Regions from separate parts of the Shewanella sp. 10N.286.54.B9 genome, predicted to be linked through region 1. Evidence: predicted binding sites of a transcription regulator. Region 1 holds the regulator's gene; each other region holds the start of a gene.

Region 1 (5,964 bases):
ACCAGAGCAAACCCAAAGCCAAACATACCAACAGCGCCAAGAATGAGCATGCCGATAAGTTTTTGATTCGATTTACCCTGTACCTGTTTCATCTTTATTTCACCTCTGGTGGTGTTGTAAACGAGTGGTAAGGCGCTGGACTTGGAATGGTCCATTCTAGTCCTTCTGAGCCTTCCCAAGGTTTAGCCGGGGCTTTTTCACCGCCGCGAATACACTTGAGTACCACCGCTAAAAAGATAAATTGTGATAGGCCAAAGGCAAAGCCGCCGATAGATACAATTTGGTTTACGTCGGCAAACTGAATCGCATAATCAGGAATACGCCGTGGCATACCTGCTAAACCGAGGAAATGCATCGGGAAAAACAATACATTTACCGAGATAACAGAGCACCAAAAGTGCCAACGGCCAAGCGTTTCGCTATACATATTACCGGTCCATTTTGGCAGCCAATAATACGCCGCTGCCATAATGGAGAATATTGCACCTGTCACCAGTACATAGTGGAAGTGGGCCACCACAAAGTAGGTGTCGTGATACTGGAAATCAGCAGGAGTAATCGCCAACATCAGCCCTGAAAAGCCGCCGATGGTGAAGAGTATGATAAACGCGACGGCAAACAACATTGGCGTTTCAAAGCTGATAGAGCCGCGCCACATGGTCGCAACCCAGTTAAACACTTTCACCCCTGTTGGCACTGCAATCAGCATGGTGCAATACATAAAGAAGAGTTCGGCAAACACCGGCATCCCCGTAGTAAACATATGATGTGCCCAAACCAAAAACGATAGCACCGCGATACTCGCGGTGGCGTATACCATCGAAGCATAGCCAAACAAGGGTTTACGGCTAAAGGCAGGCACAATCGCTGAGATAATACCGAAGGAGGGCAAGATCATGATGTAGACTTCAGGATGTCCGAAGAACCAAAATATATGCTGGAACATCACCGGATCGCCACCGCCTGCTGCGTCAAAAAACGCAGTACCGAAATACTTATCGGTTAATACCATGGTCACGGTGCCGGCAAGCACCGGCATCACCGCTATCAGTAAGAAGGCGGTAATTAACCAGGTCCAAACAAATAAAGGCAACTTCATCCACGTCATGCCGGGGGCTCGCATATTGACTATGGTTACCACCACGTTAATCGCCCCCATGATCGAGCTTATCCCCATTATGTGCACTGAAAAAACAAAAAGTGCCGTGCTATCAGGGCTATATGTTGTCGACAGAGGTGCGTAGAAGGTCCAACCAAAGTTTGGCCCACCACCTTCCATAAACAGTGAGCTCAATAGAATCGCAAAAGCAAAAGGTAGGATCCAGAAGCTCCAGTTATTCATGCGAGGCAGTGCCATATCTGGCGCGCCAATCATCATCGGGATTAGCCAGTTTGCTAAGCCGGTAAAGGCGGGCATAACAGCACCAAACACCATGACAAGGCCATGTACTGTGGTCATCTGGTTGAAAAAGTTAGGTTCGACTAACTGTAGACCCGGCTGGAATAACTCAGCGCGAATGACCATAGCCATTGCGCCACCAGTTAGGAACATGATGAAGCTAAACCATAAGTACAGCGAACCAATATCTTTATGGTTGGTGGTTAAAACCCAACGCATTATGCCTTTCGGCGCCCCATGATGGTGGTCATCATGGTGATCGTCGTGAGCGGCGGGTGAATCTTGAGTAATCGTGCTCATTTTAATCCCCTACTTTCCGTGACCAACAACGTCAGAAGCCTGAACCGCATCACCTGAGTTATTACCCCATGCATTGCGCTCGTAAGTCACCACTGCAGCTAGTTGTTGTGGCGTTAACTGCGAGTAAAATGCCTGCATTGCCGTGCCGGGCTTACCGTTGATAACAATATCAAGATGATCTGACACTGGACCTGTGATTACCGGACTACCGACTAATGAAGGGAATACCGGTGGCATACCCGCACCTGTTGGCTGGTGGCATGCAACGCAACTGGTCATGTAGACTTTCTCGCCCATGGCCATTAACTCGTCCATGGATAAATCATCCAATACAACTGCTTTCACCTCTTCTACAGCTGCAGTTACCTTAGCTTCAACGGCTTCGGTTGCTGGTAGAGTCGCGGGTAAGGTAGTCGGGGTTGCATCTGCGGCAGCGGGGTTTGCACTTTGCCCTGCACTAACATCTGCTGCTTGCACACTATCGCCAGAGTCATTGCCCCAAGCATTACGCTCAAAGGTCACAACTGCCGCAATTTCTGTCGCAGTAAGTTGTTTAGCAAAGGCTTGCATTGCTGTACCTGGCTTACCATTTACCACGATATCGATATGGCCTGCGACAGAACCCTTGATAATAGGGCTGCCGATAAGTGACGGGAATACACCCGGTAAGCCTGCTCCATTGGGCTGGTGGCATGCGGCGCAGCGAGCCAAATAAACCTGCTCACCTTGCGCCATCAACTCATCCATACTCAAGGTTTGGGATAGGGCTGCTTTTGCTTCAGCTTCAGCATTGTTGGCGGCCTGCTTTTGAGCGATGAGCCATTTATCAAAGTCGGCCTCTGATAATGCTTCGACAACAATTGGCATAAAACCATGGTCCTTGCCGCATAGCTCGGCACATTGACCTCGATAAACACCGGGCTTATCTATTTTGGTCCATGCTTCGTTGATAAAGCCTGGGTTAGCATCTTTTTTAACCGCAAAAGCAGGCACCCACCAAGAGTGGATCACATCTTCTGAGGTCATTAAAAAACGCACTTTGCGATTGATAGGCAGCACAAGTGGCTTATCTACTTCAAGTAAGTAGTGTTCGCCTTTCTTTTCTGTTCCTTCAATTTGTTCGCGGGGAGTCGACATTAAGCTGAAAAACTCAACGTCTTGGTTAAAGTAACTGTAATGCCACTTCCACTGTGAGCCAGTGATTTTGATGGTTAAGTCAGCATCGCTTGGATCTTCCATGGCAATCAATGTTTTGGTTGCAGGAATTGCCATGCCTATAAGAATGATAAAAGGCACTACAGTCCATAATATTTCGACTTTAGTACTTTCATGAAAATTGGCGGCGACTGCGCCTTTTGATTTGCGGTGGTTGATCATGGCATAAATCATTACGCCAAAAACAACTAAGCCAATAGCACAACAGATGTAAAGGATGATCATGTGCAGGCTATAAACCTGTTCACTGATCGCCGTCACGCCCTCTGTCATATTAAGTGGCATTTCTGATGCAAAAAGTGCAGGCGTAAATATTAGCGCCAACACACAATACAACAATTGCTTCACTAGACTTCTCCTCTGTCAACAAGACAAAGAAGAGTCACACAGTAAGTCTCTGCTCTATGTAAACTCTTCAGTTCCCAAAAAAGCAACGATGACTTCAAAGTGCACGAGTGGCGTGTCAATCGTGTCGTTATATTATGTGTCGACTATCGATATGACTTTTGTAATTTCCAGTATCTATCTACTGGTTAGTGTAACCACTTTGGCACCTACGGCTGAAATATATCAGGCCGATCACAGTCTTCATATACTCTAAAAGGATCTACAGTCCGTACATAAAGACCGACGACTAAATCGCTCGGATATAACAAAAATATCGTTGTTATCAGTTCCTACCCTACTTGGTGTTGAAATATTGATCAAGATCACTTTTTGACTAATTTCACGTGTTAGGGAAATAAAAAAGCTTCCCGAAAGGAAGCTTAGAAGAGTAATAGAAATAATGGCTTAATGAATTGAGGTGAATAATGAACCTTGATTATGCATCTTATCCTGTGTGTTTATTGCGCTGTCAGGTAAGTGAGCATTCGCATTTTCAATCACGATACCGAGTGCTTGGGCACTTTTAGCGACTAATTGTAGGCGTCTATTATCACGTGCATCTAGGCTATTTGCCCAAGTAATTACTGCACTTGATGTGCCGCTTGTGAGTGCTTTTTCCATTGCCCATAAGGTTTCGACTTCATCTTTGGCATGCACCAGTAAAATTCTATCCATGCGCACACCTGCTGTTGCAAGCATTTGCTTGTAACCAATATTAGGTGGGCTAATTAAGACAATCCAGCGACCTTGTTGGCTCAGTTGAGCCAATTGACCACTTAGCTTTTTTAGCTCATTACGCCCTTGAGTTGCCGATACCATAGTTTCAATATCAGTGCTCTTTTTAGTCATAGAGGAAGTTGGCATATCTTGCCACAGACCTGGATGACGGGGGCTTACACCTAATAATTTGTTCATTGCCAATCTCCATTGCGGATCACGCCAACGGCTAAACCTTCAATGCTAAGGCTTTGGTTTGCTAGATCCACTTCTATGGGTGAGTAATCTTCATTTTCAGCATGTAAAAAGACTTTATTACCTTTCTTTTCAAAGCGCTTAACGGTTACATCATCTTCAACACGAGCTACCACTACTTGGCCGTTACGTGCTTGCTGACTTTTATGTACAGCTAACAGATCACCTTCAAGTATGCCGATATCTTTCATGCTGTCACCGCGTACACGCAGAAGAAAATCAGCAGAAGGACGGAACATCGTTGGGTCAACTTTATAGTGTTGCTCGACATGTTCTTGAGCAAGTATTGGCTCACCTGCAGCCACTTGGCCAATCAGTGGTAAACCAGACTCTGTCTCTTCTGTATCTTCCTGGGTAAGTCTAATTCCTCTAGAAGTGCCAGGAATGATCTCAATACACCCTTTTTTGGCCAGTGCTTTTAAATGCTCTTCAGCGGCATTAGCAGACTTAAAGCCTAAACGTCTAGCAATCTCTGCACGGGTAGGTGGCATGCCTGTGTCAGAAATATTTCGTTTAATCAGTTCTAAAATTTCTGCTTGGCGCGGTGTAAGTGGTCTCATGGTTGAACCTGTTTTTCTATACAGTACCTGTCAGTATATACAGTAATTCAGTCAGTGCAAGTATTAACCATATTAATGTAAGCATAAGTTAAATTTACATTTATCTCGTGTCGCCTTTAATGTGGTGGCTAATGCCTGCTGGAGGGGGCGTTAATCAATATTAATCTAGAGTGTATGTACTAAGTTGTAGCTAAGTCATTGTTCTATAAATGCACAATAGCTTCCAGTGCCGATTGTAAAGCAATTGCGCAAAGCGTTAGGAATTCTGGTATTCTACGGGGTTATTAGAAGCGACTAACACTGCAAGCGAATCATGTCGAAAAAAGACTCTCTTTGGTTTAAATCTTTACGCTGGATCCAGAAAAAGTTGGTACACACTATTGTGGTACCTCACGATCCTTTTGATGATCTCAATCTCGATCCAAGCAAACCGCTCGTTTATGTCATGAAAACAGAATCAGTGAGTGATATTGCTGCTTTAAGTGAAATGACCGGCACGCTAGGCCTACCTAGCCCTTATGATGACATAGAGGTCAATGGCGTCAGTGCGCCACGGGTTGTTTGTCTTGAAGGCAGCAAACCGTTATTTGGTGAACGAGAAAGTGCTGAACAGTACCTACATTGTTTCAAGCGTTTGCTAAGTGTACATAAGCAGAATGCTGAGCTCGATATTCAGCTAGTGCCTGTTAGCCTCTACTGGGGGCGTACTCCAGGTAAAGAAGATGACACCATGCGCGCGGCTGTTTTGGAGCGTCAGAATCCAACTTGGTTACGTAAATGTTTGATGATCCTATTCCTAGGTCGGCATAACTTTGTGCAGTTTTCTAACGCGGTGTCACTGCGCTACATGGCAGATGAACATGGCACTGATAAGCGTATCGCTCAAAAGCTCGCGCGCGTTGCCCGAGTGCATTTTCAGCGTCAGCGCAAAGTGATGACAGGGCCTCAACTGCCTAAGCGACAAGCGCTTTTCCATGCTTTGCTGAAATCAGATTCGATTACCAAGGCGATAAAAGAGGAAGCTGCGAGCAAAAAGATCTCAGAAGCTGAAGCGCGTGCTAAAGCAATGGAATATCTTGATGAAGTAGCAGCTGATTACTCCGACAGTTTGGTACGCATAGCCGAGCGTTT
Region 2 (5,964 bases), on a different contig from region 1:
AAATGGGTGACACAAAATACTTGTGTGGACTCACCTAGGCTGCGCAGCATTCGGCCAACAACCGCCGCTGTTGGGCCTGATATCCCTACATCAACTTCATCAAAAATTAGTGTCGGTGTTGCTACTTTCTTCGCTGTTATCACTTGAATACCTAGCCCAATACGAGATAGCTCACCACCAGAGGCAACTTTCGCTATTGGTTGTAACGGCTGTCCGGGATTGGTGGTGACTAAAAATTCTATTCCATCACAGCCATGGGGGCTAATTACGCTTTCATTAAAGCTGACCGCAATGCTGAACTTACCCTTTGGCATACTGAGTTCATGTATCGATTGGGTAACCTTTTTATCAAGCTCTTTCGCATAGCGGCTGCGGCTTTGGCTTAGCTTTTTTGCATGGTTTAAATAGGCTTGTTGACTGTTATTAAGTTGATTACGGATTTCATCAAGTTTATCTTCATCGGAGTCTAAATCATTAAGCTCTGTTAATAGGGCTTGATGATGAGCATATAGCTCCGCGGCATTGACATGGTGCTTGCGCGCTAATTGCAGTGCCTTAGAAATGCGTAACTCCAACTGCTCAAAGTATTCAGGATCTAACTCTAAGCCGTCTAGATAACGCTCAAGTTCGCTACTGGATTCCTGTACTTGGATCAGCGCCTCATTTAGCATGGCAACGACGCTACCAAGCTCTGCATCATAACTCTCTAAATCTTGCCCTTGGCTGATAGAGGTATTGAGTAGGGACTCAACACTGCCTTGATCATTTTCTTGCAAAATATGTAATTGGCTGCGGCATAACTCTATTAATGCCGTGCTATTGGCAAGCTTTTTATGTTCCGCCTCAATGGTCTCAAATTCACCTTCGCTAATGGCAAACTCGTTAAGCTCTTCCACCTGGTATTGCAGTAATTGCTTACGTGCTAACCTTTCGTGTTGAGCAAGCTCTAACTGCTGCAGTTCTTTCTCTATCGTTTTACAGCGGTGATAACTGGCGGAGACCGACTCAAGCAGCATTTTATGGTTGGCATAGCTATCGAGCAATGTAAGCTGGTGCTCACTTTTTAGCATTGCATGGTGAGCATGTTGGCCATGGATCCCGATAAGCAGCTGCCCTAGAGATTTAATTTGGGCTAGTGGTACTGGATTACCATTAATGTATGCACGAGAACGGCCATCACTGTTAATCGTACGTCTTAAGATACACTCATTGTCTAGTTCGAGATCATGATCCTCTAACCAGCGTTTAGCCAGAGGGATATCAGATAGGGAGAAGCGAGCACTAACCTCAGCTTTTGTGGCACCGGGCCTAATAGTATTGGCGTCAGCTCGATTGCCCAGGCATAGGCCTAATGCATCAATCGCAATAGATTTACCTGCACCCGTTTCACCGGTAATACTGGTCATTCCGGCTTTAAAATCGAGTTCTAAAAAACGCACAATAGCAAAATTGTTAATGCTGAGTTGGCAAAGCATAGTGATGTCCTATCCAAAACACTGTATTGATAAACAGTATATACTGTTTTTCTATACAGTAAACCATTTGTTGCTAAATCAAGCAATGTTTAGTCTGTGATATTTTAAGTTGTTAATTTAGTTTGATTTTTGTTAGTTGGTGCTTAAGTCTCATTTAGATGGAGACTGAATCGTCATTATCGTTAAATATTATTCTAGTTGATGACACTGCACTTAGTAGGCGTTGTGGTAGCGATAATAAATGAAGGTTATTTTGTTTTAACCTAATAAGAACGCTTCTAATAAGGGCAAGCTAATAAAAGTGACAAGTGTTCCAAATAGTATGCCTTGAGCGCTAGTGATCACTTGAGTCTGGTAACGCTGAGCGAGTAAGTAAACACTTGCTGCAGTTGGCAGGGCTGCAAGCATCACGCCCATCGAAATTAACTGTGGTTCCACTTGTAAGCTTGTCATCAGTAAGTAGGTTATAAAAGGCTGTATGAATAGCTTTATCATGTTGACTGCGCTGATATCACTTAACTGCTGATAGTTTATAAGCTGCTTTGATGTTTGGTGTTGCCCAGATTTAGCTAATACCATACCGATGGCAAATAGTGCACAAGGGCTCGATGTCATACCGAGTTGGTGAATAATAAGCGCCAGACTATCTGGCAATGTTATTGCTAACGCCGATAGGCTTATTCCAATAAAACTGCCGACAACGATAGGGTTTTTAATTAAGGCGAGAGTCACGACTTTTACTGCTGAAATTTGATTGTTATTGATGACTTCTAAAGAGACTAACGCAGTAGCGAAAATTATCACCGATAATAGGCTGGCAATAGCAGCGGCAGCTAACGCCATTTGGTTGCCAGGAAACAGTATTGCCATCAGTGGCATACCAATAAAAGCGGTATTACCAAAGGTGGCATTAAGTGCTCGCATGGTTGCGACGGCTTTTTTTGTTGGGCTTACAAGCAATGAGATGACTAATGTTATTGCATAGCTCATTAGCATCGCAACGCTAAAACCTGCAATATAGCCCCAGTGGAGAATGTCACTGATAGGTGTTTGTGCCAGCGTGATAAGCATGATGGCCGGAAACGCAATATAGTAAACATATTGGTTTAATACTTGGTCAGTCTCAAACGGTAATAGCTTTGTTTTCTGTACCAAAGTTCCAATCAACATAATGCCAAATACGGCGAGGAGCGGCGTCAATACTGCTGGCATGCTGTTCTCTATTCACTTGGAGTAATATACGTTAATTACGCTTAACATTGAGCTAGAACACTATCATAGTTGCTCTTTGGTATACTATTGACCTTAGGTCGTAGCCGCTCGTCACTTTTTGTTTTAAACGCTAAGGTTTTATCGATGAATAGCAATTTTGGATTGGAACTACAGCTGATCTACCAATTCGTTCACCTAGTTAATGCGGGAAGCTTTTCTCAAGCTGCGAAAGAGCTTGAGATGCCAATTGCAACTGTGAGTCGTAAACTGACAAAATTGGAAACACTGCTCGATAAACAACTGTTAATGCGTAATACACGTAAGCTACGTTTAACCGAGGAGGGGATAGCACTGTTTCGGCAGTATCAAGCTATTGTGTCTCAGTTTGATAGCATTCGTGGCGCAGCGGTCGATAGGCCTGAAGGTACACTTAGAATTGCAGCGCCTGTATCAATTATCTCGATGATATTCATCCATGCTATTAATGAGTTTTGTGAGAAGTACCCTGATATTCAGTTGCATATTGTGCAAAACAATAACGTGATTGATTTGATTGATGAAGGCGTTGATGTTGCGATTGTTGGAGGTACTCAGCCGGATTCCTCTTGGATCTCAAGCTCTCTTGGCGTGCTTAACTACGGTCTGTTCGCATCGCCTGATTATATTGCAAGTGCAGCTCCTTTTACTCACCCTAGCGAACTGGACAATCATGCACTGATAAAAGTGTGGCCACTTTTTAACTGGACACTTAAGCACCCATCAGGAGAGAGCTTTTACTATGATGGACCCGCTAAGTTAACATTGAGTGAGCTCAATGGTGCAGTCAGAGCGGCTGTGGATAATGGTGGAATACTGTATGGCCCAGCACTGTTTGTAAAAAATGAGCTCAACTCTGGTCAGCTACAGAGCTTGTTGCCTGAGTGGATTGGTGAAAAAAGAAGGATCTCGATCTTATATCATCAGCGTAGTCATCAGCCATTGAAGGTAAAGCTGTTTATCGAGTTCATGCATTCGAAAGCGGAGCAGCTATTCTCGATGGAAAGCAAATAGGCTGATTAAAAATAACAGCGAACAATAAAAAAGCCGTTCAGTGAACGGCTTTTTAGTATTGTTTTTTGTTTAAGCTTCTGTGTGGCTAATGCCGATATTTGAAATGCCAACGGTGACTATTTCGCGGCGTAACTCTTTGACGAAGTCGGCCTTTAGGAAAGGGTTTTCTTCGATTGCTTGTAGAAGGATTGCTTGCATCTCTTTTTCTTCAACCATTACTTCATGGTTGAAAATATAGTCATCTAATTCAGATTCTTTATCAAACTCTTGCTCGCAGGTCGCTTCAATATAGTTGGCAACTGTAGCTGATGATAACTTACTGATATTGGTAATATCTTCCTCTACTTTGCTCTCTAATGCACTGAGTAAAGAGGTCAATGCTACCGCTGCGTCCATTGCAGGATAAACGCCATAGACGTCAAAATCAGCGGGCTCTGGAGTATTCTCTTCAATACGTTCCATTTGTAGCTCAATGTTTAGCTTAAGCTTATTGTCATACATAGACTGCCAAAGTAGGTTTAGCAGTGTATCGAGTACTTTGGGGTTGCCAAATTCACACACTTCAGAAAAAAGCTGATAATTGGGCAGCATACGTTGACAGAGTGCAATAGCAAAAAGTTTCTTTTGTGCTAGCGTTAGCCCTTTAAGGCGTTGAAAAAAGCCCGTCTTATTTGTCATCTTTTACATCCACTGATAGCTGGGTGATCACTTGATTAGCCGCTGATTCTACCTTAGTTAACTCATCAAGTAACTCAAGGATTTCAGGTTCTACGTCTTCTACTGCAATACCTTTCTTCAATCCTGATTCAATCTCTTGGCAAAGTTGTTGTGTAGTCGGCACGCCGCAATAACAACTGGCTCCGTGTAGCTTGTGTATACAGGTCAACATGCCTTGTTGATCGAAGCTCGCCAGCGCACTATTTATATGCTCAACCGACTCAGGCAACGATTTTAATAGCATCTTAAGCATATCGAGTGCTAAGTCTGGCTTATTATTCGCCTGGGTCAAACATAGCTCCCAGTTTAGGGTGCGTTGGTCAAAATGAGTGAACTTAGGTTTGTTCTTCCATTTGTGAATAACATCTTTAAGCGCTGTTTCATCAATAGGTTTAGGCAGATAACCGTCCATCCCGCTTGAGGATATGCGTTCACGCTCTTCGGCAATAGCATGTGCGGTAACCGCAATGATTGGGGTGTTACGGTTGGCTGAGTTTTGTCTTATCTGTTTAGTGGCACTAATACCGTCGGTACCCGGCATCTGTATATCCATAAAGATGAGGTCAAAGCTGCGCTGCTTTGCCAGCTGTACGGCTGCATCACCGTTGTCAGCTATATGAACTTGAGTTACTAGTTCCTTAAGTAGGGTGTCAATTAGCTTCAAATTGGCTGGATTGTCGTCAACAGCGAGTACCGTTAAGTTCTCCTTTGCTTCGGGAGTCGTAAATGGCATCGGCAGTGGCAAAGCTTCAGCTTCTAAGCTTGATTGCGGATCTATTAAGCTACTAGACAGCCTTTTCTCTCCGATAGGCATAGTGAGTTGCTTATCGATGTAAGGGCGAAGTTGAGAGAATACCTCTTCGCTTTCGACACAATTGGTGATCAACATTAGGTAGTTGATCTTAGGTTTCGTCACCTTTAGTAATTCGGCTGCGCTATCTGAAGCCGCCAAGCCTTTGCAGCTAAACAGGCCATAGTCGAACAAGTGACTTGACTGAGTGACAATAAATTCTAATTGTTTGCTAGTCGCAGCATTGGTGACCTTTAATCCCCAACGTAATAGCATTCGTTCAATAGCGTGATGTGATAATGGGTTTGGCTCGAATAATAGAATGCTCTTATTTTTTAGCGTGCCTATTGGTAAGGTATCACTAATAGGGTATTGGCTTAAATTTAGCGGTAAAGAGAACCAAAAGGTTGAGCCTTGTTGTGGTTCCGAGTTGCAACCAATTTGGCCGCCCATTCGATTAACCAAACGCTTGGTGATTACAAGCCCTAAACCTGTTCCACCAAAGCGCCGTGAGATGGAAGAGTCGGCTTGACCGAAAGCTTGGAATAAAGAGGCTAACTTTTCGGAGTCGATACCGATACCAGTATCGATGACTTCTGTGCGGACATGCACTTTACCGTTAGCTATCTCCTCGAGTTGCATTTTTAGCTGTACGCTACCACTGTCAGTAAACTTAACGGCATTACCCACTAAGTTAGTAATAATTTGGCTAAAACGCAT
Region 3 (5,964 bases), on a different contig from region 1:
CGCTTGGAAGATATCGATTTCGTAATTTGAGTGCACACCTTGCATAATAGCGGCGATACGCTCAATACCCATACCAGTATCAACCGATGGTTTTGGAAGTGGGTTCATTGCTCCGTCAGATTGACGATTGTACTGCATGAATACGATGTTCCAGATCTCAATAAATCTGTCGCCGTCTTCTTCAGGCGTGCCTGGACGTCCGCCCCAGATATGCTCACCGTGATCGTAAAATATCTCAGTACATGGACCACAAGGGCCAGTGTCACCCATCTGCCAGAAGTTATCTGACGCATAAGCTGCGCCCTTGTTATCACCAATGCGAATAATATTCTCTGGTGCCACGCCGACTTTCTTCGTCCAGATATCGTATGCTTCGTTATCTGTTTCGTAAATGGTTACACATAAACGCTCTTTAGGTAGCTTTAACTCTTGAGTTAAGAAGTTCCACGCAAAGTTAATTGCATCTTCTTTAAAGTAATCGCCAAAGCTAAAATTACCCAGCATTTCAAAAAAGGTATGGTGACGAGCGGTATAACCCACATTGTCTAAATCATTATGTTTACCACCTGCGCGAACGCAGCGTTGCGAAGAGGTCGCACGACTATAACTACGCTTATCTTCACCAAGAAAAACGTCCTTGAACTGGTTCATGCCCGCATTGGTAAATAACAGTGTTGGGTCATTACCCGGCACGAGAGAACTACTATCAACGACCTGGTGGCCATTTGTGCGGAAATATTCCAAAAAAGCACTACGCAGTGCTGCAGTGGTTTGATACATGAAACCGTCCTGAATTAGGTTGTGCAACTAGCTCGAAAAGAGCCTAATGATAAATTTTTATGAAGAGCATTATAAGCAGTGTAATGACTAACAACCAGCCCTGTAGATGCAAAACTAGCTAGACAGCTAAAAATAAAATGGATCTTACACAGTAACCAATAGATATGAGCGTGAAAGCAGTCTGTTATCGGCATATCGACAACAAATTTACCGACACCTTGAAAATGACAACTAAAAAACAACTACGGCGCGCTGATAGCGCGCCGTAGTTGGCATTTATAACCCTAAAGGTTTAGGGTTTAGGCTCTATGGAGTAATGACTGTCGTTTAAAAAACTTCGCCAGTTTCCATATCAACATTATCACCCGCAGTATCAGTAGCACCAGCAGCTACTTTTTCACCTTTGCTAAGCAACATAGAACGAAGTGCTGTCTCAATCTCATCAGAGATTTCTGGATTTTCGATTAGATACTTACCGGCATTAGCACGGCCTTGACCGATCTTACTGCCTTTGTATGCATACCACGCACCCGATTTTTCAATCAGTTTATGCACAACACCAAGGTCAACTAACTCACCAGTGCTGTTAATACCTTGACCGTAAAGGATTTGGAATTCAGCTTGCTTAAATGGCGCTGCGATCTTGTTCTTAACCACTTTTACACGTGTTTCGTTACCAATAACTTCATCACGATCTTTAATAGCACCAGTACGGCGAATATCTAGACGAACTGACGCATAAAACTTAAGTGCATTACCACCCGTTGTCGTCTCTGGGTTACCAAACATCACACCAATTTTCATACGAATTTGGTTAATAAAGATAAGCAGTGTATTCGATTGTTTAAGGTTACCCGCAAGTTTACGCATAGCTTGGCTCATCATACGTGCAGCAAGGCCCATATGAGAGTCACCAATTTCGCCTTCAATTTCAGCTTTAGGTGTTAGTGCTGCAACCGAGTCAACAATAATTACATCTACAGCCCCAGAGCGAGTCAATGCATCACAGATCTCTAACGCTTGCTCACCCGTATCAGGCTGTGAACAAAGTAGGTTATCAATATCAACGCCTAATTTATGAGCGTACACAGGATCCAAAGCGTGCTCCGCATCGATAAATGCACAGGTCTTGCCTTGCTTCTGCGCCGCAGCGATAACTTCAAGCGTTAGCGTTGTCTTACCTGATGATTCAGGACCGTAGATCTCGACGATACGCCCCATTGGTAGGCCGCCAGCGCCCAATGCCACATCCAAAGATAGAGAGCCTGTCGAGATAGTTTCAACATCCATTGAGCGATCTTCACCCAACTTCATAATTGAACCTTTACCAAATTGCTTTTCAATTTGACCTAGAACGGCATTTAACGCTTTCTCTTTATTTGGATCTGTCTTCATTATTATGTCCTTTGGATCTCAGTGCTAACACAGTATCAGCACTGCATTATCATTTAGGTGACGACTCTAATGCCTTCTCTAGAGCCTCAATATGAAACTAGTATACTGTACAATCATACAGTATCAAGTACTGTACAAGATTTTTTTACATATTCAATAAAATCAGTTAGATAGTAAAGCCGTGTTCTACATAGCCGTGAATTAACAGTATTTCATTGCAATAATCCACACTCAAAAGAGAAAAAAATTGTTAAGATTGGCACCCATAATTGTTTCATGGCTCACTATGGCCGCAGTAAAAGTACAGGCAAAGCAAATCGATGACTGCTATTGAACCGCAAAACTTAGAAAAACATACCCCAATGATGCGTCAATATTTGACGCTAAAAGCCCAGCATCCAGACATGTTGCTATTCTATCGTATGGGGGATTTCTACGAGCTTTTCTACGAAGATGCCAAGCTCGCATCGGAGCTACTAGGAATATCTTTAACAGCGAGAGGCAAGAGTGGTGGTGACCCAATCCCTATGGCTGGCCTGCCCTACCATGCTGTGGAAGGTTATTTAGCTAAACTTGTTCAATTACGGGTCTCGGTTGCCATATGTGAACAAGTTGGCGATCCAGCAACCTCAAAAGGCCCCGTAGAGCGTAAAGTTGTTCGCATAGTGACCCCGGGAACACTAACCGATGAGGCATTGCTGCAAGAACGACAAGACAATTTGTTAGCCGCCCTCTATCAAGGTAAAAGCGGTTATGGCTACGCCACCCTAGATATCGCATCAGGTCGCTTTGTGGTTACAGAGCTTGCAAACACCGAAGCGCTAGAAGCGGAACTTCAACGAACCAATCCTGCAGAATTGCTATATAGCGAAGATTTTTCGCAGATGAGCCTCATTGCTGGTATGAACGGCACGCGGCGTCGCCCTGAATGGGAATTCGATTTTGATACTTGCCAACGTTTGCTGTTAAACCAATTTGGTACGAAGGATCTTAATGGGTTCGGTATTGAAGATGCTAGGCTTTCACTACAAGCTGCAGGGTGTTTGATGCAGTATGTAAAAGATACGCAGCGCACCGCACTGCCGCACATTAACTCCATTGTTCGTTTTAACCAAACAGATAGTATAGTGCTCGATGCAGCGACTCGCCGCAATCTTGAACTGACCGTAAACTTACAAGGCGGCCATACCAATACATTAGCATCCGTTTTAGACAGTACCGTCACAGCTATGGGCAGCCGAATGCTACAGCGCTGGTTGCATCAACCTCTTAGGGATCATCAGGTCATTGAAGCAAGACAATCATCAATTGCCGAGCTAATTACAACAGAGAACTACCAACTTCTGGCTGATGATTTAAAAGCCCTAGGAGATGTTGAGCGAATCACCGCACGTATCGCACTACGTAACGCCAGACCGAGAGATTTTGCTCGCTTACGTCAAGCTTTAGCATTATTGCCTCAGCTACAGCAAACATTAAAAACTTCCGCTGTGCCTCACTTGCAATATTTGTCTCAAGTTATTGGGGAATTTCCTGAAGAGTTAGCATTATTATCAAGAGCGGTTGTCGACAATCCACCGATGCTTATTCGTGATGGTGGTGTGATCCGCGACGGTTACGATAAGGAATTAGATGAATGGCGCGTGCTTAGTGCAGGAGCGACGGATTATCTAACTCAACTAGAAACTCGTGAGAAAGAGCAAACTGGCATCTCAACCCTTAAAGTCGGCTATAACCGTGTACACGGTTACTATATTGAAGTCAGCCGTCGCGAATCAGATTTGGTGCCTTTAAGCTACCAGCGTCGTCAAACATTAAAGAATACTGAACGCTATATCATTGCTGAGCTAAAAGAGCATGAAGAAAAGGTACTCTCTAGCCAAGGCAAAGCACTAGCACTCGAAAAACAATTATGGGAACAGTTGTTCGATCTGATCTTACCTAAGCTTCATGAACTACAAGAGTTTGCCAGGGCAGCAGCTGAGTTAGACGTATTATGTAATTTCGCCGAACGCGCAGAAACACTCAATTATGCCTGCCCAGAACTGTCGAATACATCAGGCATACAGGTTGAAGCAGGTCGTCATCCTGTCGTCGAGCAAGTAAGCCAAAGCCCTTTTATTGCCAATCCAGTAACCCTTAACTCACAACGTAAGATGCTGATCGTGACGGGGCCAAATATGGGCGGTAAATCCACCTATATGAGACAAACAGCACTTATCACGCTTATGGCGCATATAGGTTGTTATGTTCCCGCAGAACACGCCATTATCGGCCCTGTCGATAGGATATTCACCCGTATTGGTGCATCTGATGATTTGGCATCGGGCCGCTCAACCTTTATGGTGGAAATGACCGAAACGGCAAATATCCTCCACAATGCAACGCCAAATAGCCTAGTACTCATGGACGAAATTGGTCGAGGTACATCAACCTATGATGGCCTTTCATTAGCTTGGTCGGCTGCAGAGTATTTAGCTAATAATTTAAACGCTATGACACTATTTGCCACCCATTATTTCGAACTTACTCAGCTACCAGAGCTGATGGATAACGTAGAAAACGTGCATTTAGATGCTGTTGAGCACGGTGACAGTATTGTGTTTATGCATGCAGTACAAGAAGGTCCTGCAAGCCGCAGTTACGGGCTACAGGTTGCTGCACTTGCAGGGGTCCCAAACAGCGTTATCAATGCAGCAAAACAAAAGCTGCACCACTTAGAAAGCCGCGATCACGCATTAGAGCAGTCTAAAAATGGCGAAATGGCAGTGCAGCAGTCGATTAGTTTCCCAAGCCAACCGACATCCCCTGTGATAGAAGCGCTTGAGAAGCTAAACCCTGATGAGCTAACACCAAGGCAGGCTCTTGATTATCTATACAACTTGAAGAAATTGGCTAAGTAATTTCAATTAAGAGACACAAAAAAGGCGCCGTTGGCGCCTTTAATTTATTTATCGCAACTACACTCTGAAAATAGCTTCAACTGAGAGGCCTTGGGCTCCAAGTAGATCTTTCAAGCGCTTTAACGCTTCTACTTGGATCTGGCGTACACGCTCACGTGTTAATCCAATCTCTTTACCCACATTTTCAAGGGTTGATGGCTCATAACCTAACAATCCAAATCGGCGCGCTAACACTTCTCTTTGTTTGGTATTAAGTTCATCAAGCCATTTAACCACTGATTTTGACATATCTTCATCCTGAACTTTGTAATCAGGACCAACGTTGTCATCATCGGCTAATACATCGAGCAGTGCTTTATCACTTTCGCCGCCTAATGGGGTATCCACGGAGGTAATGCGTTCATTGAGCTTAAGCATACGACTGACGTCACTACTTGAAAGATCGAGTTTCTCAGCGATCTCTTCCGCTGTTGGCTCATGATCAAGTTTGTGTGCGAGCTCTCGTGCTGTACGCAAGTAAACATTTAGTTCTTTAACCACATGGATAGGTAATCTAATCGTACGAGTCTGATTCATAATTGCTCGTTCAATTGTTTGTCTAATCCACCAAGTTGCATAGGTAGAGAATCTAAAGCCACGTTCAGGATCAAATTTTTCAACTGCGCGGATTAAACCTAAATTTCCCTCTTCGATAAGATCAAGCAGCGCTAAGCCACGATTATTGTATCGACGAGCAATTTTTACCACGAGTCTGAGGTTACTTTCAATCATGCGGTTACGTGATTTTTCACAGCCTTTAAGCGACTTGCGTGAAAAAAACACCTCTTCTTCCGCACTGAGAAGGGGAGAAAATCCGATTTCACCAAGATACAGTTGGGTAGCATCA

Evidence for each region. Region 1 encodes LexA, which represses DNA repair genes until DNA is damaged. Its sites were predicted from a motif close to TACTGTATNNNNATACAGTA; they were not measured.
Region 2: the regulator LexA is predicted to act here: its motif matches at 1,517-1,536, upstream of recN (DNA repair protein RecN).
Region 3: the regulator LexA is predicted to act here: its motif matches at 2,279-2,298, upstream of recA (recombinase RecA).

What each region holds. Positions count from the first base shown of each region.
Region 1 covers NZ_JBFRIY010000025.1:17,350-23,313, reverse strand. The annotation lists gene AB4135_RS09850 (cytochrome c oxidase assembly protein) at 1-92, opposite strand, end outside; gene ctaD (cytochrome c oxidase subunit I) at 95-1,699, opposite strand; gene coxB (cytochrome c oxidase subunit II) at 1,709-3,262, opposite strand; gene AB4135_RS09835 (cell division inhibitor SulA) at 3,707-4,216, opposite strand; gene lexA (transcriptional repressor LexA) at 4,213-4,833, opposite strand; gene plsB (glycerol-3-phosphate 1-O-acyltransferase PlsB) at 5,147-5,964, shown strand, end outside.
Region 2 covers NZ_JBFRIY010000002.1:74,803-80,766, forward strand. The annotation lists gene recN (DNA repair protein RecN) at 1-1,475, opposite strand, end outside; gene AB4135_RS00840 (AEC family transporter) at 1,734-2,687, opposite strand; gene AB4135_RS00845 (LysR substrate-binding domain-containing protein) at 2,832-3,737, shown strand; gene AB4135_RS00850 (YjaG family protein) at 3,807-4,415, opposite strand; gene barA (two-component sensor histidine kinase BarA) at 4,405-5,964, opposite strand, start outside.
Region 3 covers NZ_JBFRIY010000002.1:95,165-101,128, reverse strand. The annotation lists gene alaS (alanine--tRNA ligase) at 1-780, opposite strand, end outside; gene recA (recombinase RecA) at 1,108-2,175, opposite strand; gene mutS (DNA mismatch repair protein MutS) at 2,496-5,078, shown strand; gene rpoS (RNA polymerase sigma factor RpoS) at 5,136-5,964, opposite strand, start outside.